DNA from 3 places in the Sphingobium wenxiniae genome. Region 3 is predicted to be linked to each of the others. Evidence: riboswitches for the same ligand, from Rfam matches in the RefSeq annotation. Region 3 holds a riboswitch; each other region holds the start of a gene.
The links. A riboswitch is a leader RNA that binds a small molecule or an ion and turns the genes downstream of it on or off. The one in region 3 is predicted to bind cobalamin.
Positions count from the first base shown of each region.

Region 1: linked by a shared signal. The riboswitch ahead of ATN00_RS13260 (adenosylcobinamide-GDP ribazoletransferase) and the one ahead of cobW (cobalamin biosynthesis protein CobW) in region 3 are both predicted to bind cobalamin.
Region 2: linked by a shared signal. The riboswitch ahead of ATN00_RS02400 (TonB-dependent receptor plug domain-containing protein) and the one ahead of cobW (cobalamin biosynthesis protein CobW) in region 3 are both predicted to bind cobalamin.

Region 1 covers NZ_CP013264.1:2,684,416-2,690,188, reverse strand. Annotated here, with positions in the region: gene ATN00_RS13270 (arylsulfatase) at 1-1,390, shown strand, start outside; gene ATN00_RS13265 (formylglycine-generating enzyme family protein) at 1,387-2,334, shown strand; cobalamin riboswitch at 2,390-2,576, shown strand; gene ATN00_RS13260 (adenosylcobinamide-GDP ribazoletransferase) at 2,799-3,527, shown strand; gene cobD (threonine-phosphate decarboxylase CobD) at 3,524-4,507, shown strand; gene cbiB (adenosylcobinamide-phosphate synthase CbiB) at 4,500-5,438, shown strand; gene proS (proline--tRNA ligase) at 5,497-5,773, opposite strand, start outside.
Region 2 covers NZ_CP013264.1:458,274-464,046, forward strand. Annotated here, with positions in the region: gene cobW (cobalamin biosynthesis protein CobW) at 1-546, opposite strand, end outside; gene ATN00_RS02400 (TonB-dependent receptor plug domain-containing protein) at 757-2,742, opposite strand; cobalamin riboswitch at 2,922-3,169, opposite strand; gene ATN00_RS22740 (histidine phosphatase family protein) at 3,254-3,763, opposite strand; gene ATN00_RS02405 (CbtB domain-containing protein) at 4,019-4,246, shown strand; gene ATN00_RS02410 (CbtA family protein) at 4,363-5,097, shown strand; gene ATN00_RS02415 (SDR family NAD(P)-dependent oxidoreductase) at 5,502-5,773, shown strand, end outside.
Region 3 covers NZ_CP013264.1:920,648-926,420, reverse strand. Annotated here, with positions in the region: gene cobN (cobaltochelatase subunit CobN) at 1-1,673, opposite strand, end outside; gene cobW (cobalamin biosynthesis protein CobW) at 1,683-2,735, opposite strand; cobalamin riboswitch at 2,919-3,144, opposite strand; gene ATN00_RS04685 (HoxN/HupN/NixA family nickel/cobalt transporter) at 3,685-4,725, opposite strand; gene ATN00_RS04680 (peptidase) at 4,722-5,773, opposite strand, start outside.

The DNA.
Region 1 (5,773 bases), 1.8 Mb from region 3:
CAACCATCGCGCCGGTCTCGGATCGATGGCCGAGTTGCTGGCACCCAACCAGAAGGGCCAGCCGGGCCATGAGGGCTATTTGCGGCCGCAGGTGGCCTCCCTCGCCGAGCTTCTGTCGGCGAACGGCTACCGCACCTTGTTGTCAGGCAAGTGGCATCTGGGCGTGACGCCGGGACAAGACCCGCACGCCCGCGGTTTCCAGCACAGCTTCGCACTGTTGCAGGGCGGCCATAATCATTTCGGCCGGGGAATATCAACCGATCCCGCCAAGGGATATACCTATACCCAGGACGGCAAGGTGCTGAGCGCTCTGCCCGACGGCTTCTATTCATCCGACTATTTCGCGACCAAGCTCATTGAGGAACTGAAGACCAGCGGTAAGGGCACGGAAGGGAAAAAGCCGTTCTTCGCCTATCTTGCGTTCACCGCACCGCACTGGCCATTGCAGGCGCCCAAGGAAGACATCGCCAAATATCGCGGCCGTTATGATGCAGGCTTCGAAGTGCTGCGCGCGCAACGGTTGAAGCGGCAAGCAGAGTTGGGTCTGCTAGATCCGGCAGTGGCCGCGCATGAGCCTGTGCTGCGTAAAGGCGGATGGGATTCCCTGACGGCCGAGCAGAAGCGCGTGGCATCGCGCGATATGGAAATCTATGCGGCGATGGTCGACCGGCTGGACCAGAATGTCGGACGGGTCATCGCGGAGCTGAAACGCACCGGCCAGTATGACAATACCGTCATCCTGTTCCTGGCGGACAATGGCGCGGAAGGGATGGACCTGACCGCGACGGAAATGGCGGGGATCGGCAAGCTGGCGGCCGGAGCCGATAACAGCTTCGACAATCGCGGCGCGGCGACCAGCTATGTCGGCTACGGTCCCGGCTGGGCGCAGGCGGGAACAGCGCCCTCCTGGCTGGTGAAAGCCTATGCCGCGGAAGGCGGCACGCGCACGGTTTCGTTCATCAACTACAAGGGGTTCAAGCGCCAGGGCATCGCCAACGCTTTCCTCTCTGTCGCGGATGTGGTGCCCACCTTTCTGAACCTTGCCCATGTTCCCGATCCACAGGGCAGCTTCGCCGGACGGCAGGTGGAGCCGATACGCGGCAAGAGCTGGGTGCCCTATCTGAGCGAAACGGCCGACCGGGTCTATGCGCCGGGCGACAGCATCGGGACCGAACTGTTCGGCTCGCGCGCGCTGCGGCAGGGCGACTGGAAAATCACCGACATCGGCGATGGAGAGTGGCGGCTGTTCAATCTGGCCGAAGATCCCGGTGAAACGCATGACCTGTCGCTGGAACATCCCGACCGCAAACGGCAACTGATCGCGGCCTGGGATGCCTATGCGAAGGATGTCGGCGTTATCCTGCCCGATCAACGGATCTATCAACCATGAGTATCGCGCATAGACTTGGCCCGGCCGCCTTATTGGCGCTGCTGCCCCTTTCGACAGCGGCCATCGACCAGCCAGCCTATGGCACGCAGTGCGCTACCCAGAGCGACGACATGGCGTGGGTGCCAGCGGGCAAGGCGCAGATCGGGGATGACCGGGGCTACCCAGAGGAACGCCCCGCCTATGAAGCGAACGTGCCCGGTTTCTGGATCGACCGGCACGAAGTCACCAACGCCCAATTCGCCCGCTTCGTTCTGGAAACGGGCTATCGAACCGTCGCCGAGGGGTTGGGGGATTCTATTGTCTTCCAACCGCCCGGCCCGGGCGAACGGCCGGTCGCGCCCCAGCAATGGTGGCGGATTGTCAAAGGCGCCGACTGGAGGCATCCCGAAGGACCGGGAAGTGACCTTGCCGGACGGAACGACTATCCGGTGGTGCAGGTCGCCTATGCCGATGCAATCGCCTATGCCCGCTGGGCGGGACGCTCGCTTCCCACCGAAGAGCAGTTCGAACGCGCGGCCAATGGCGGACAGTCAAGCGGATGGGAACAGCCCGGCCCCGAAGCCGCCAATAGCTGGCAGGGCGAATTTCCGGCCTCCAACACCGGCCTCGACGGGCATCGCGGCCTCGCGCCGGTCGGATGCTACCGGGCCAACGGTTTCGGCCTGCGGGATATGATCGGCAATGCATGGGAATGGACGCAAAGCTGGTATCTGCCGAGCCATCAACCCGTGCTGATTGGTGAAGGCGCGCCGGGAAATCCCAGCTTCGACTCCGACCAGCCCGACGCCCGCGTTCGGGTCATAAAGGGCGGTTCCTTTCTGTGTGCGCCCAATTATTGCGCCCGCTACCGCCCCGCTGCCCGCCACGCGCAGGACGAGCTTTCCGCCGCGTCGCATCTGGGCTTCCGCACGGTCGATCTCAAGCGCGCCGCCCCGGCTGGATAACAAGGGGTCGGTTCTCGAGCGAGAGCCTCGATTGACGCGGGAGCCTAACTTTCCTATTTCGCGCCGCGCGACAGGTTCCCCAAAAGGGATATACGGGAATGAGGTGAGGAACCTCAGCTGCCCCTGCAACTGTGAGCGGATAGCCGCGCGCCACTAGCCATTGGGATCACAGGATTCTGAGAAGGCGGCGCATCCGGCCCTGACCCGCAAGCCAGGAGACCGGCCCGCCGCTGTCGTTCTTCGTGCGGACAGGGTGTGCCGGGCGAACGGGATCACCCCCGCGTAGCGACAGTCCAGACCGCCAGGTGGCGGACATGTCGTGGCCGAAAAGCCCGCCCTGTCCGCCGCAGGGACGTCTTCTGCTGCGGAAGGTTCACGATGAAATCCAGAAGCCCGATCATCATCCCGTCACAACATATGGGGAAACAGGGCCGCTGCCTCCCCCGACTTGCAGGATTGCAGTCTTGAAAAGCCTCATCATCGCGGTGCAATTCCTGACGAGGCTGCCCGCACCCCACATCGCTGTCACGCCGAATGAATTCGCATCGGCCATGCGGTGGTTCCCCGCAGTTGGCCTGCTATTGGGTTCGATCCTCGCGCTGGGCGCTTGGGCAGGCAGCCTGATCGATCCATGGATCGGGGCGCTTTCCGGATTGCTTCTGTGGACCATGGTGACGGGCGGGCTCCATCTGGATGGACTGGCCGACATCGTCGATGCGCGTGGCGCGGCGCATGGAGATCGCGACAGGATGCTGGCGGTCCTGGGCGATCCTCATATCGGCAGTTTCGGCGTCATCGCCATAGGCCTTTTGCTGCTGAGCAAACTGGTGCTGATCCACGCTCTTTTGCAGCAAGCTAGCGTCATTAACTTGATGACACTTATCTGCATTCCCTTCATCGCCCGCATCGGGCCCCTGATCTGGACGACTTGGTTGCCTCCCCTTCACGAGGGCCTGGCATCCCGATTTCGCGGAGCCATTCGCCCGTTCGATATATTCGCATGGTCAAGCGTGGCGCTGTTGGCATCCCTTCGCTTCCCCGTCCTGCTCGCCGGCGCCGTCTTCATCCCGCTCTGGGGTTGCTGGATCAAGCGCCAGATCGGAGGTATTTCCGGCGATGGCCATGGCGCCGGCATCGAATTGATTGAAACCGCGCTTCTGATGACCCTGATCGTGGGATCGAAACTGTCATGAAGAATCGATGGACATGGCATGGCGGCGGCCTGGCCGCGGCGCGAGCGCGGTTCGGCGAAGGTCGCCAGCCATGGATCGATCTGTCGACCGGCATCAATCCCCATGCATGGCCAGTTCCGGACGATATGGAGATCGATTGGCGCCGCCTTCCTTGCGAAGCCAACCTGCGGGAGATGGAAAGAACCGCCGCACTCTATTTCGGCGTGGACCCCAGGCATCTTTGCGCGCTTCCCGGAACCGAAACGGGCCTGCGTATCGTGAGCAGCCTGCTCGGCCCGGAAGCGCAATATCTCGCCCCCACCTACCGCACGCATGAAGAGATGTTTCCAGTATCGTCCGCCGTTTCGTCGGCCTCACCGTCCAATCCCGAAAGCGGCGTCCTCATCCTTGCCAATCCCAACAATCCTGATGGGCGCCACTGGACGCGCGATGCGCTGCTCGCCCTTGCAGACAATCGCGCAGAAGAGGGATGGCTGATCGTCGACGAAGCCTTCGCCGACAGCGATCCGACGCACAGTCTGGCCCCCGACATTGCCGACCATCGTCGATTGCTGATCTTTCGATCCTTCGGCAAATTCTTTGGGCTGGCAGGCCTACGGCTGGGGTTCCTGCTAGGGCCCGAAGCCATCGTCGATCAGATGCGACGAAAGCTTGGTGCGTGGCCCATTTCCGCGGCAGCCATCGCCATTGGCGCGGCCGCTTATGCCGATCATGAGTGGATTGCCGCAACGCGGAATCGCCTGCGCCGCGAAAGGCTGCGGCTGGACGAAATATTGATCGGCTGCGGCTATCGGCCGATGGGCGCATGTCCTCTTTTCACGCTGATCGCGACGGACGATGCGATGGCATTATTTGAGCGCCTTGCACAGCGGGCGATCCTGACGCGGCCCTTCGATCATAATCCGCGCTGGCTCAGGATCGGGCTGCCGGAATCGAACGAGGCGCTGAGCCGCCTGCAAAGGGCGCTTCTCCTTGACTGATCCGGTCGCCATCGCCGCCCTTGCCCTTGATGCGGCGCTCGGTTGGCCACGCGCCCTTTATGTCCGGATCGGTCATCCCATCGGCATCTTCGCCCGGATCATAAGCGCGTGCGAACGCCGATGGAACCGCCCCCAATGGAGCAATGGAGCACGCCGCCTAGCTGGCATCGGGACTTTGGCCATATTGCTGGTCATTGTGATCGGCGGCGGTCTGCTGCTGGAGTATCTCGCATCTCACTGGCTTGGTTCTTACGGCTGGCTCGCCATTGCACTTCTGGCATGGCCCGCTCTGGCGCAACGAAGCCTGTTCGAACATGTTCACCCGGTCGCCCGCTATCTTGAAAAAGGCGATGCCGAAAAGGCGCGGCGCGCGGTTTCGATGATCGTGGGAAGGGACACGCAGGCGCTGGATGAACCGGCCATCGCCCGCGCCGCGATAGAAAGCCTGTCGGAAAGTTTCTGCGACGGGATAGCGGCGCCGCTATTCTGGCTGCTTGTCGGGGGCCTGCCGGGCATCTGGGCATATAAGGCGATCAACACCGCCGACAGCCTGATCGGTCATAAGGAAGAAAAATGGCACGCCTTTGGCGGGGCCGCCGCGCGAACCGACGATCTTGTGAATTTCGTCCCCGCCCGAATAGCAGGCGCGCTGATTTGCATGGCTGGCGGTGGCGGGTGGCGGATCATGCTGCGTGATGCAGGCAAACATGCATCCCCCAATGCAGGCTGGACCGAAGCCGCCATGGCGGGGGCACTGGGGCTGAGACTGGCCGGACCGCTAAGCTATGATGGCATTTCGCATGACAAGCCATGGATCGGCGACGGCGACGAGCGAGCCGCCCCTCTCGACATCGATCATGCCCTGAAGGTTTATCTGCGGGCCTGCGCGATACTCTGGGTTTTGGCCGCCATCATCCAATGGCGTTTCTGAAATCGCGCAGTTTTGCAATCGGCGACACATTCCTCGCCACCGGCCGAGCTAAAACCGGTTAATAGGAACGCCCGACCAGAACCCGCTGCACCGCAGGCTGGCCGGTAAAGATACAGACGCCATCGGCCGCTTCGGCATCCATCGGCACATTACGCAGAGTCAGCTTCTCGCCCTTCAGCCACTCGACGACTTTATCAAGTGCTGCGCCGGTCGGCTTGCTCCATTGCACCAATGCCCATCCTGGCTTGGAACTGACTGCAAAAAGGGCCTTCAGATCCTCCAGCGAAGCGATGCTTTTATCGATATTGCCGTGCAATCGGGCATTCGCGTCGGCA
Region 2 (5,773 bases), 460 kb from region 3:
CTTGTTGAGAATGACGAGATCGGCGCAGGCGAGTTGATCCTCGTACAGTTCCTCCAGCGGGCTGTCATGATCGAGTGACGGATCGGCAGCGCGGGCGAGGGCCAGTGCCGTTTCGTCGGTCGCGAACCGGCCGGCGGCGACGGCATCGGCGTCGATGAGCGCCACCACGCCGTCCACGGTCGCGCGAGTTCGGATGTCGGGCCATTGGAAAGCCTTCACCAGCGGCTTGGGCAATGCGAGACCCGATGTTTCGATGATGATATGTTCGGGCGGGCTGGGCCGGTCGAGCAGCTTTTGCATGGTCGGAAGAAAATCGTCGGCGACGGTGCAGCAGATGCAGCCATTGGCCAGCTCTACAATGTCATCCTCCGGGCAGGCTTCCTCATTGCAGCCGCGCAGCAATTCGCCATCGACCCCGACATCGCCAAACTCATTGACGATCAGCGCCAGCCTGCGGCCCTTCGCATTCTGGAGGAGATGGTGGATGAGCGTGGTCTTGCCCGCGCCCAGAAAACCGGTGATGACCGTGGTGGGTATCTTGCTCAAGCATTCGCTCCTTGTTGGATGGGGGCATGGGTGACGGTGGATTTGCCGCTCGCGTCTCCTCCTGCCGCGCTCGGCCCGGGAATTGCGCCCGGCCTTGCGAACGCCATCCCTGTGACAAAGGTTACCGCAGCGGGAAGTGGCGGGACGCCGCTGCCCCGCAATAAGCGGGACCAGCGATGGAGGAAGAGAAACGAGCGGAGCATTGCAGCGTTAGAAACTCAGGCCGTAACTGACCCGGAGCGTCCGGGGCACGCCGCGCAGGAAATAAAGAAAGCGCCCGCCCGCATCGGCGGGAGCCGATCCCAAACCGCGCGTCGCATATTCTTTGCCGGTGGCGTTTTCCACATTCACGCCGAAGCGATGCCGCCGCGCCGCGCCGTCGACATAAAGATGCGCGCCGATGTCGAGGGTCGCGTAATTGCCATAGTTCTGGCGCGGGAAGCCAAAGGGCGAGGAATAGGCGTCGCCGACCCAGTTCACCGCGACATTGGCGCCGAAGGGCAGGTCTTCCGGCGCATAGGCAATAGCGCCCTTGGCATATTGCCGGGGCGTTCTGTCGCGCTGGGTTGTCGAATCTCCGTCGCGAGCCCGGGTATAGGTATAGCTCGCATTGATATGCCAGGTCTGCGCCAGCGTCGCGTCGATCTGGAACTCGGCGCCGCGCACCTTCACGCGGGTATCGACATTGATGAACGTGCCATTGGGAAAGGCTGGATCACCATAATATGTGTCGATGAGGTTCGTGATCCTGCGCTGGAAATAGGTCGTCTTCCAGTAGAGCGCACCACCCGCCAGCGGAAAAACTCCACCTACGGTCAGATTGATGTTCAGGCTCTGCTCCGGCCTCAGGTTCGGATTGCCGATCTCACAGCACGGGTCGATGCCATAGAGCGACGATGCATCAGGCAGGATGAAGGATGTGCCGCCAATGCCCTCGACATAGAGGGTGTCGCTGATGTCGAAACGGCCGCTGACGTTCCAGATCGTCTTCTTCGCACCGCCGCTTTCATTATAGCGCGCTCCAGCCGCGATCCGGCCTCGGTCACTGATTTCATCGGTGGTACGGACCTGAAGGATGCCGGCATGCACCTGTTCGCTGGTCTTGCCGATCAGCAACACGTCGTCGCGGCCGTTGAAATTCTGGAAATCATAGCCGATCAGATATTCAAGGCCGCGATGCGGATGCAGTTTTACGACCGCGCTGCCGCCATAGTCCTGATAGCCCCAGAAGGTGCCAGCCGGATAAACCACGATCGGCGGCCCGGCTGGAATGGGATTGAGTATCTGGACATAGGCCGTTTTCCAGTCGTGAAAATAGCCCTTGAGGAAGAACTGGATCGTGTCGCTTCCGGTATAATCGAGGCGAGCGCTCGCAATCTCTTCATTGCGGTCGTTGCGGCTTGTGTTGACGCGCGAGGCGCTCAGATTGTCGAGTTTCGCTTCCGTGTGCTGATATTGCAGGTTGAGACGCAGGTCTGGCGTGAAATCGAACTGATATTTGCCGCCTACCGACCACAGGCGATAGCCGCGCTTCCGGTCGGTCGCGCTGGGCTGCATGACGCTGTAGGGGCGATACCCTTCCGCCTGGTTGCGGGAGGCATAGACCACGAACTTGTGATCGCCGATGCTGCCCCGCGCATAGCCGTCGAGATTGACGCCGGAGCGACTGTCGACGCTGCCATTCACCTGTCCGTTGAAGGCATCGGTGAAGCCGCGCGTCACGACATTGATGACGCCAGCCGCCGCCTGCGTGCCGTAGAAGAGGCTCTCGCCACCCTTCAGCACCTCGATGCGCTCGATCATGCTGGCGGGCAGCGTGTCGTTGGGCGAGGTGCTGCCATAAAGCCGGTTGTTCAGGCGGATGCCGTCGGCCGTCCACAGCACGTCCTGCGTGCGCGACCCCTGGAGTGAGATATCGACATAGCTGAACGGCCCGGAACCCGGCATGATATAGAGACCCGGCACCGTCTGCAGCGCGCGCGCAACATCGACATATCCGCCGTCGCGCACCTGCTTGTCCGTAACAGTCTCGATATCGCTGCCATAGCGGGACAGTTGCTGGGGCAGCAGCTCTTCCAGGCTCTTGCCAATAACGACGATGCCGCCCGCATCGTCGCTGGTTTCGGCCTGCGCCAGTGTCGCGGTGAAAGAAAGAACCGCGGCAAAAGCCAGCCGCGATAGGATGATATCATTCAAGACAGTCCCCCGTCGGCGTCCAATCGACGTTGGACAGGGGCGTGCCGTTCACGAACGGTCGGCACGCGCGGCGACCGGACGCCAATGGGCGGCCGACGCACGTCTCCGATGCGGCCCCTGCCGCGCGTTCGTCGCTCAGACGGAGTTCACCGTGCCACGGCCATCCCCTGGGCCAGGGCAAGAGCGACCAGACGCCGGCAGGTCTCCTGGCTCATGGGTCATCGCTTGATGCACGGCCTTCCCAGGCCTCGCATGACTTAGCGTCCGGCCCAGTGGCTGGCGGTTCGAGTCGTTAGCCCGTCCGCACATGTACATCGCACTCGCCACTTACAGTTGCAGGGACAGCCGCGGCATTGGATGGATGTATCCATCCGCACCGCATTCCCTTTTAAGGCCTCTCACAAGGCCACCAGCGCGATCATTGTCCCCGATTCCAGCCGGAGCCTTCCGCAAGGACGCGCAGCCAATATGCCAGATGCAGGCGGATCGCAAGCGCCACGGATACGGACAGTCAAAGGGGACGGAGCGCCTGAAGCCGCCAGCCACGGTTGAACGACAGGGTGACACTGGAAAGCGGCGCGATATCTATTCGCAATAATGCCTGCTGCGGCAGGTCGAGCGCAACGCCGATCGCGACCCTGATGACCATGGGATGGGTGATCGCGAGCACATCTCCGTCGATGCCATCCATCCATACCCCGACCCTCGACAAAAGCACTGCCATCGTTTCGCCGCCCGGCACGCCCGGTGCCGGATCGGCAAGCCAGCGAGCGAAGGCGCCTGGATCACGCGCGTGAATGTCCGCGAAGCTGCGTCCTGCCCAGTCGCCATGATCGATGTCCCGCAGTGCCGGCTCGACCTGCGCGGCCACTCCCAAAAGATCGGCCGTCTGTTGCGCCGCAGCCATCGGACTCGTGACGATAGTTCTGGGGGTTGGGCGGGGCAGGCGCAATCCAGCGGTCGCACGCGATCCTCCTTCATCGACGGCTTCGCCGGGCGCCGGAAAACCGCCTTCGCGCATAGATGGCGTCGCCGCGTGGCAGAGCAGGTTCAGGCGCTTGATCAGTCGATCCTCCCGGGGGACGTTGACGCTGCGCCCGGTTCCATCCTATGTCGTGCGGGCAAGGTCGAGGAAGAAGCCGGTGAGATTCCGGCACGGTCGCGCCACTGTTATCGTCCGTTGCCCATCTCTGTCGAGAGGGGGCGGGTGAAAGTCAGACCTTCCTCGGGCGAACGGACACCGGCGGGACGCGAAAATCCCGAAAGGAGCATCATCATGGCCACCACGACGCTATTTGCCGAAGACATCTTCATCCCCCTGCAGGGCGGCAGCACCATACCACTGCGCGAAATCCTGCCCTGGGCGATATTCGGTACGCTGCTGGCGCTGATCTTCCTCTATTTCGTCAGCACCGAACAAGGCGCCTTTTCGTTGTTCAAGGGCATGTATGTGCACGAATTCGTGCATGACGGTCGGCATCTTTTGGGCTTTCCCTGCCACTAGAGCGGTTTGCGATCCGACTGCATCAGATCGGCCGCATCTATTCCCTATTTTACCGCGATTTCCTGACCAGCGATCGATTCCGATCGCCTGGGCATCGCTTTGAGGCGGAATTCGTCATGAGCAGAAGCCTTCTCATCCGCGGCATGATCGCGGGAATCATCGCAGCCGTGCTTGTCGCCCTGTTCGCCCGCGCCTTCGCTGAGCCATCGATCGATCTGGCCATAGGGTTCGAAACTGCCCACGAACATATGGCGCATGCGGACATGGCGAGCATGAGCGTGCCGGAAGAAGCTGAGCTGGTCAGCCGCGCGACACAGAAAGGCCTGGGCCTCCTGACGGCGATAACGCTTTACGGCGCGGCAGTAGGGGGTATTTTCTCACTCGTCTTCGCTGCCGCCTACGGCCGTATCGGCATGATCGGGCCACGCACCCTGTCCCTGTTGCTCGCCATCGCGGCATTTTTTGCCGTCGCCCTGGTGCCCGCGCTCAAATATCCACCGACGCCGCCAGCGGTGGGCCTGCATGAAACGGTCGGCTTTCGTACCGCAGCTTTTTTTGCAGCAATCGGACTGTCGTTGGCAGCTCTCGCCATCGCCTTCAGCCTTGGGCGTGGCCTTGCCGAAAAATTCGGAGGCTTCAACGGCAGCATCGGCGCCGTCGTCATTTATATCGTGACGGTTTTCATAGCCCAGGCCGTTTTGCCGGAGATCAACGAGGTGCCCAATGATTTCCCGGCGACCGTGCTATGGGACTTCCGGGTCGCCTCCATAGCCATGCAAGGGGTTCTTTGGTCGATCATCGGGGTGGGCTTTGGCATGATGGCGGAATCTGTGCTGCGGAAAGAACAATGACCCGCGGCGGCCATCGAGGCCCATTCTTCCGCCTTTGATCCCGAAGGCCATATCCAGCATCCGCGCCCGGCAGTTCGACGAGCCGGGTCCGGCATGTCATGCCGCATCCAGCGCAAGGTCATGGGAGCATCTGCTGCCTGTTCTCAGCATCCGGTCAGCGACCGCACGGCATTTCATAAATGCGATACTCAGAAAGCAAAAATACCACCAATATGCACTATTGAGTATGTTGCAGATTATCTTCATACTTCCCCAAAGCCATGCCGCGACCTTTTACTGGCATGATCGGCAGGGGCATCGACCATATTGAATGACGATCCGAACACGGACGGCTGGTGGATGTCGGTAAAGCACAAGGAACACCGCGCAAAAGGCGATCTGCAAGTGGACTGGAGAGGAAAAGCATGAACCGTTTGGCAAACAAGGTGGCGGTCGTCACCGGATCGGGCGGCATCGGTGAGGCCAGCGCCCGGCGTCTTGCGGCCGAGGGCGCTCAGGTCGTCATAGGCGACGTCAACACCGCCAGCGCGAACAAGGTCGCCCAAAGCATTGTTGCAGATGGCGGCAAGGCAACCGCGCTCCACCTTGATCTTGCCGAGGAATCGAGCATCATCGCCTTCTTCGCCGCGATTGAGGCTGAGCATGGTCGGTTGGATGTCCTGCACAATAATGCGGC
Region 3 (5,773 bases):
ACGAGCGCCTCCGGCCAGCACGCATCCGACAGGGCGACCGCCTTGCCGGGCAGCCACTCCAGCGTGCCGTGCGCGCCGATATGGACCAATGCGTCCACGCCCTGTTCGCGCAGCCACAGGTAGAAGGCGACATAAGCATGGCGCGGACAGCGCGAGAGGTCGTGATAATCCTCCGCGCGGCTGGCGCTGATACCCCGCTCGGGCTGCAAGGCGACGATGGCCTTGCCGGCCGCGACCGCGGGAAAGCAGAATGCGCCGTCCCACACCGCCGGATCGCTTTCCGGATCGCCCCAGGCAGCGGCAAGATCGGCGCGCAGCCCCTCGGGCAAGGCAGCCAGCGCCCTACGATAGTCGGCTAGAGGCCAGCGCAAGTGCTCGCACTGGAGCGCTGTCGGCAAATCCGCGCGGGGAAGCACCTGGTATCCCGCCTGCGCAAGGTCGGCCAGGATCGCCTCGGTGGAGGCAAAAGTGTCCAGCCCCACGGCATGGGCCATCTGGTAGGCCTTGCCGGGATATGTGGAGAGGGCAAGCGCCACGCGCCGATCGCCAAGAGGCTTTCGGGCCAGCGCGGTCCAGCCGGCCACGCGGGCGACGATCGCCTCGATCCGCTGCGGATCGGCGCGATGGAGGCTGCGGGAAAATTCCAGCGCGGGATCGCGCGTCCCCGCTTCCTTGAAACTGGCGACACCGGCAAAGACGCGGCCATCCAGTTCGGGCAACACGACATGCATCGCGAGATCGGCGGGCGACAGCCCACGCGCTGCGCCTGCCCAGGCGGCGCGGCCCGATGTGGCGAGCGCCAGTTGGAACACGGGCACGCCCGCGCCGTCGAGCGGCGTGTCGATCCCATCGCCGCGGGCAGAGAAGGCGGTGGCGTTGATGATGGCGACCGGAGCAAGGGCACGGACCCAATGATCGACCTGGCCGCGCACCAGAGGCGCCTTCAGCGACGGGACGAAAATCGACAATGTGTCGAACCCCCGCTGCTCGAACGCGGCGTGAAGGGCGGCGAAGGGGTCCAGATCGTGGGCCGCCAGGTAGGAGCGATAGAATACCAGCAATACGAGGGGCCGGCCCGAATCGCGCGCGAAGGCTTCCGGGCAGACGACGCCATGTTCGGGATGCCAGCCGCCCGCTTCCGGCAATGCTTCGCTGGCCGACGCGGGCAAATCGACCAGCCGCGCGGCCCGCGCCAGTTCGACCAGCGCCGCCCGTGCCGCTCGCTCGCCGCCGGTATCGCACAGCCGCGCAAGCTCTCGCAGGACAGGCACGGGCAAGGTCGATACCGCATCCAGGCGTTCGTCGGGCCGACCGTCTCCAGGCAGGACGGCCAGCGCGATCCGATGCTCGCGGGCCAACGCCTCGACCTGCTGCAGTCCGTAGCTCCAATAAGGCATGCCGCCGATCAGCCGGATCAGGATCGCCTTGGCGCCGGACAGCGTGCGCTCGACATAAGTATCGACCGACAAGGGATGCATGAGCGCCGACAGATTGGCGAGCCTGAGCGAGGGTACATCTTCATTGACTGCGCGCGCGCCGTGCCATGCGGCCGCGAATGCTCCCAGGTCGCTGTCCGAAAAGGACAGCACCACCAGATCCGCAGGCTGCTGCCCCAGATCCTGCGGGACGGCAGTTTCCTCCATCCCATGGGTTTCGCGGAAGATGACGTGCATCGGCGGCGTTCAGCCTTCCAGCACCGCGCGCAGGACGCCATGATCAATAGCGTCATGCTCGGCGATGGCGACCAGCGTGGTGCGACGCGGCTCGTCCGGCCGCCACGGGCGATCGTAGTGATGACGCACCCGCGCACCCACGGCCTGCACCAGCAGGCGCATCGGCTTGCCGGTCACGGCGGCATAGCCCTTCACCCGCAGGATCCGGTGATCGCGCGCCAGCGTTTCGATCCGGTCCACGAGGTCGGCCGGATCGGCGATCTCACTGAGCGCGATCACCGTGCTGTTGAAATCCTCGTGCTCATGCTCGTCTTCGCCGTCGTGGTGCGAGGGGCGCGCGGCGATATCGTCCTCGGCGGCGGCTCCGAGGCCCAGGATCACACGCGGATCGACCACGCCTTCGGTGAGTTCGATCACCGGCACCGGACGCGGCGCTTCTCGTAGGATTACGGCGCGCGCGGCAGCCACGCCTTCGGGTCCGGCCAGATCGACCTTGGTGAGCAAAACCATGTCGGCGCAGGCCAGTTGATCCTCGAACACCTCCGACAGCGGTGTCTCATGATCGACGCTCGGATCGGCGGCGCGCTGCGCATCCAGCGCGGCTACGTCGGGTGCAAACCGACCGGCAGCGACAGCCTCGGCATCGGCCAGGGCCAGCACGCCATCGACGGTGATCCGGCTGCGGATCGCCGGCCAGTCGAACGCCTTGAGCAGCGGCTTGGGGAGCGCCAGGCCCGATGTCTCGATCAGGATGTGATCCGGGCGCGGATCGAGCGCGAGCAGCTTTTCGACAGTGGGAATGAAATCGTCCGCCACGGTGCAGCAGATGCAGCCATTGGCCAGTTCGATGATGTTTTCAGCCGGGCAATCGGGAATGGCGCAGGCTTGGAGAATGTCGCCATCCACGCCCAGCGTGCCGAATTCGTTGACCACCACCGCCAACCTGCGGCGGCCCGCATTGCGGATCAAGTGGCTGATGAGCGTGGTTTTCCCCGCGCCCAGAAAGCCGGTAACGATGGTGACCGGCACCTTGGAAACATCGGACTTGGACAGGTCGGACACAGTCAACTTCCCCGCGCGCCGGAGCGAGAAAAGCGGGGGCTTGCCGGACATATCCGGTCGGAGCGCGACGACGGGCGGGCGCGACAAGGCGCCCGTGACCACGCAACCCGTGCAGCCCCAGCCGCACAGCTTCGTCGCTCAGACGGAGAGTTACCGTGCCGTGACCATCCCCTGGATCAGGCAAGAGCGACCGGTGCGCCGGCAGGTCTCCTGGCTCGCGGGTCACAGCTTGATGCACGCCTTCCCAGACTGCGTGCATACGCTGTCCAGTGGCCGCTCCTGCATTCAGGAGCATGTGCATCGCGCTATCCGCTTACAGTTGCAGGGACAGCCGCGGATTTGGAAGCAAGCTTCCTCACCGCATTCCCGATTAAGTCCCTTTCGGGACACCGGCGCGATCATCGAAGGGCGGAATCAACCGACCCTTCGCCGCCCGCCCTAACCGAAAATGGGAGCCAAGCCAATTGATGTCGTTGCTGTATCTTCTTCGCGCCACCGACGTATCTCTGCCGGGTGGGCTGCCAGATGCTCGATCGCATCGCATGGATAAGTCCAGAGCGAGATCTCGGTTGTGCCTTTTCTGATCCTGGAGACCCCCGATCGCGGCAAGCGTCCGTCTTTGGCCCACCGTATCCGCTCGCGGGATGTGATGCCGAGAATATTCTCCACTTGCCGTTGGCTGATGGGCTTGTGCGCTATCCGGAAAAGGCGTTCGCGTATGTCGTCGGCGAGAGCTTCAGCAACCTTTCGTGAAGCCGGATCAAAAACGCAGCTCAGGCTCGACTTTAAGAAAGCTCCGGCAGAGCGCTTCATCAACATCCGGATCGCTGCATCGCGTTCACCGTAGTGTACGCGAAGTCCCAGCGGCATGTGGACATCGAGATCGATTGAGACAGTGCAAGCCTGCTTGTCATACCGAAGCATGATGCATCGATTCACACGGGCACGGTCAGGCAACGACCGCAACCTCGATCTCGTCGAAGCGCTTCCAGCGATAGATCGCGAAGCTTGCAAGCCAGCAGAGCACGAACAGGCCGATGATGGCGAAGCCGAGGCTGTTGAAGTTCTCTCCCAATTTCGCGGCAAGGTTCCATGGCCACCCCGTCAATCCGAGTTTGTCGCCGATCAGGGCGAGCGTCTCGATTCCGCCGATAACGATTGCCACGATGGCCGAGATCAGGGTGATGGTGATGTTGTAGTAGAGCTTGCGGATCGGTTTCACGAAGGCCCACTCATAAGCGCCCAGCATCACCACGCCGTCAGCGGTATCGATCAGCGCCATACCGACCGCGAACAGCGCAGGCAGGACCAAGATCGTGCCGATCGACAGGCCGTTGGCGGCCTGGCTGGCCGACATGCCCAGAATGGCGACTTCGGTGGCGGTATCGAATCCGAGCCCGAACAGAAATCCCAGCGGGGCCATGTGCCAGCTTTTGTTGACCAGGCGGAACATCGGCCTGAACAGCCTTGCAAGCAATCCGCGCGACCCCATCAGCAGATCGAGATCGTCTTCGACATAGTCGCCGCCAGTGCGGACATGGGCGAAGGTACGCCAAACGGAGCGCAGGATTAGAAGGTTCATGCCTGCAATCGTGAACAGGAATAGCGCGGAAACTGCGGTCGCCACTACCCCGCCAATCTCCTTGAACGCGGCAAACTCAGCCAGCGCGCTGGTCGTCAGCGCTATGGCGATTGACGCTATGGCAATGATCCCCGAATGCCCGATCGCAAACCAGAAGCCGACCGCAACCGGGCGCTGGCCATCCTGCATCAGCTTGCGGGTCACATTGTCGATGGCGGCAATATGATCGGCATCGACCGCGTGACGCAGACCCAGCCCCCAGGCCAGCAAGGCGGTGCCCAACATCAGGGGCTGCGCGTGAAAAAGACTATAGGCCCAGACCCAGACCGCAATGTTCGCGGCGATCAATCCCGTGAACAGGGCGCCGATCCGTCGGCGCAAGGATAGCGATGCGGCGGATGAGATCATGACGGGCTCCGTGATCGAAGGAAGAACGAGCGGCGGGACAGCCGCCGGATACGGCGCCGAATACGCCACAGGTCGCGGGCCAGCTTGCGCATGCCCATCCAGGCTCCGGTCCCGCAGACCAGTGTGACGGCTGCGAGCAAGGGCAGGATGATGATGTACCGCAAGCGGCTCTGGCGCAGGCCGGGCAGATCGAAGCTGTGCGGCGCGTTCCACAGCCAGCGTTCGGCACGGCCCGTGCCGTCGACCGCACGCAGCAAGGCGCCGGACGCCGCGTCGATATAGAGGCGTGTGGCTTGCGGATCGGCCAGCACGGCGCGCCACACTGGCAAGCGCACCGGCTCCTTGTGGGCGTAATAATAGCTGTCACCCTCGGACAGCAGGTCAAGCGACACGACGCGGGGGCCGCTGCGCAAGGCTGCCGCGACATCGGCCCGCGTCAGGACCGCGGGTCTGCCCGAACTGTTCAGCCGCACCATGCGGCCGTCGGCCGCAATGGCGACAAGCGCCATTTTCCCGCCGAGCGGCGCGCTTTCCACACGGACTGTATCGATGGGGAACTGGTTCATATTGGCCAGCGCGGCCCGCATGTCGGTCCAGCACATCGGTCCCGCAAGGCGCTGACGCTCGACAGGTCCGGCGTCGCTGTCGAACAGGCCCCAGGGGCTCATCGAGAACAGGCCGCTGCCGACCCAGGTGAGGGCGAACACCCCAAAGACCAGCCCCGCCATATGATGCCACCACCACAGGCCTCGATAGGGCGAGCCGATGGTTCCATCCTTGCCCCGCCTTAGCCGGCTGATGCCGACCCAGATGCCGGTGAGGGTGAGGAAGCAACCGATCAGCGACGTCCAGATGACCACCTGGCTCCATGCGGCGGGGTTCTGGCGAAGCACCGTCGGGTAAAGCCAGTGCGGCACGGCGCCCAGCCAGCCCCAGAACCGCTCAAATCGGGTCGTTCGCTGGACGACTTCTCCGGTCTGGCCGGCGATATAGGCCGCCGAGCCCGCGGCGTCGGCATAGTCGATACGATAGAGCGGGCGGTTGGCGG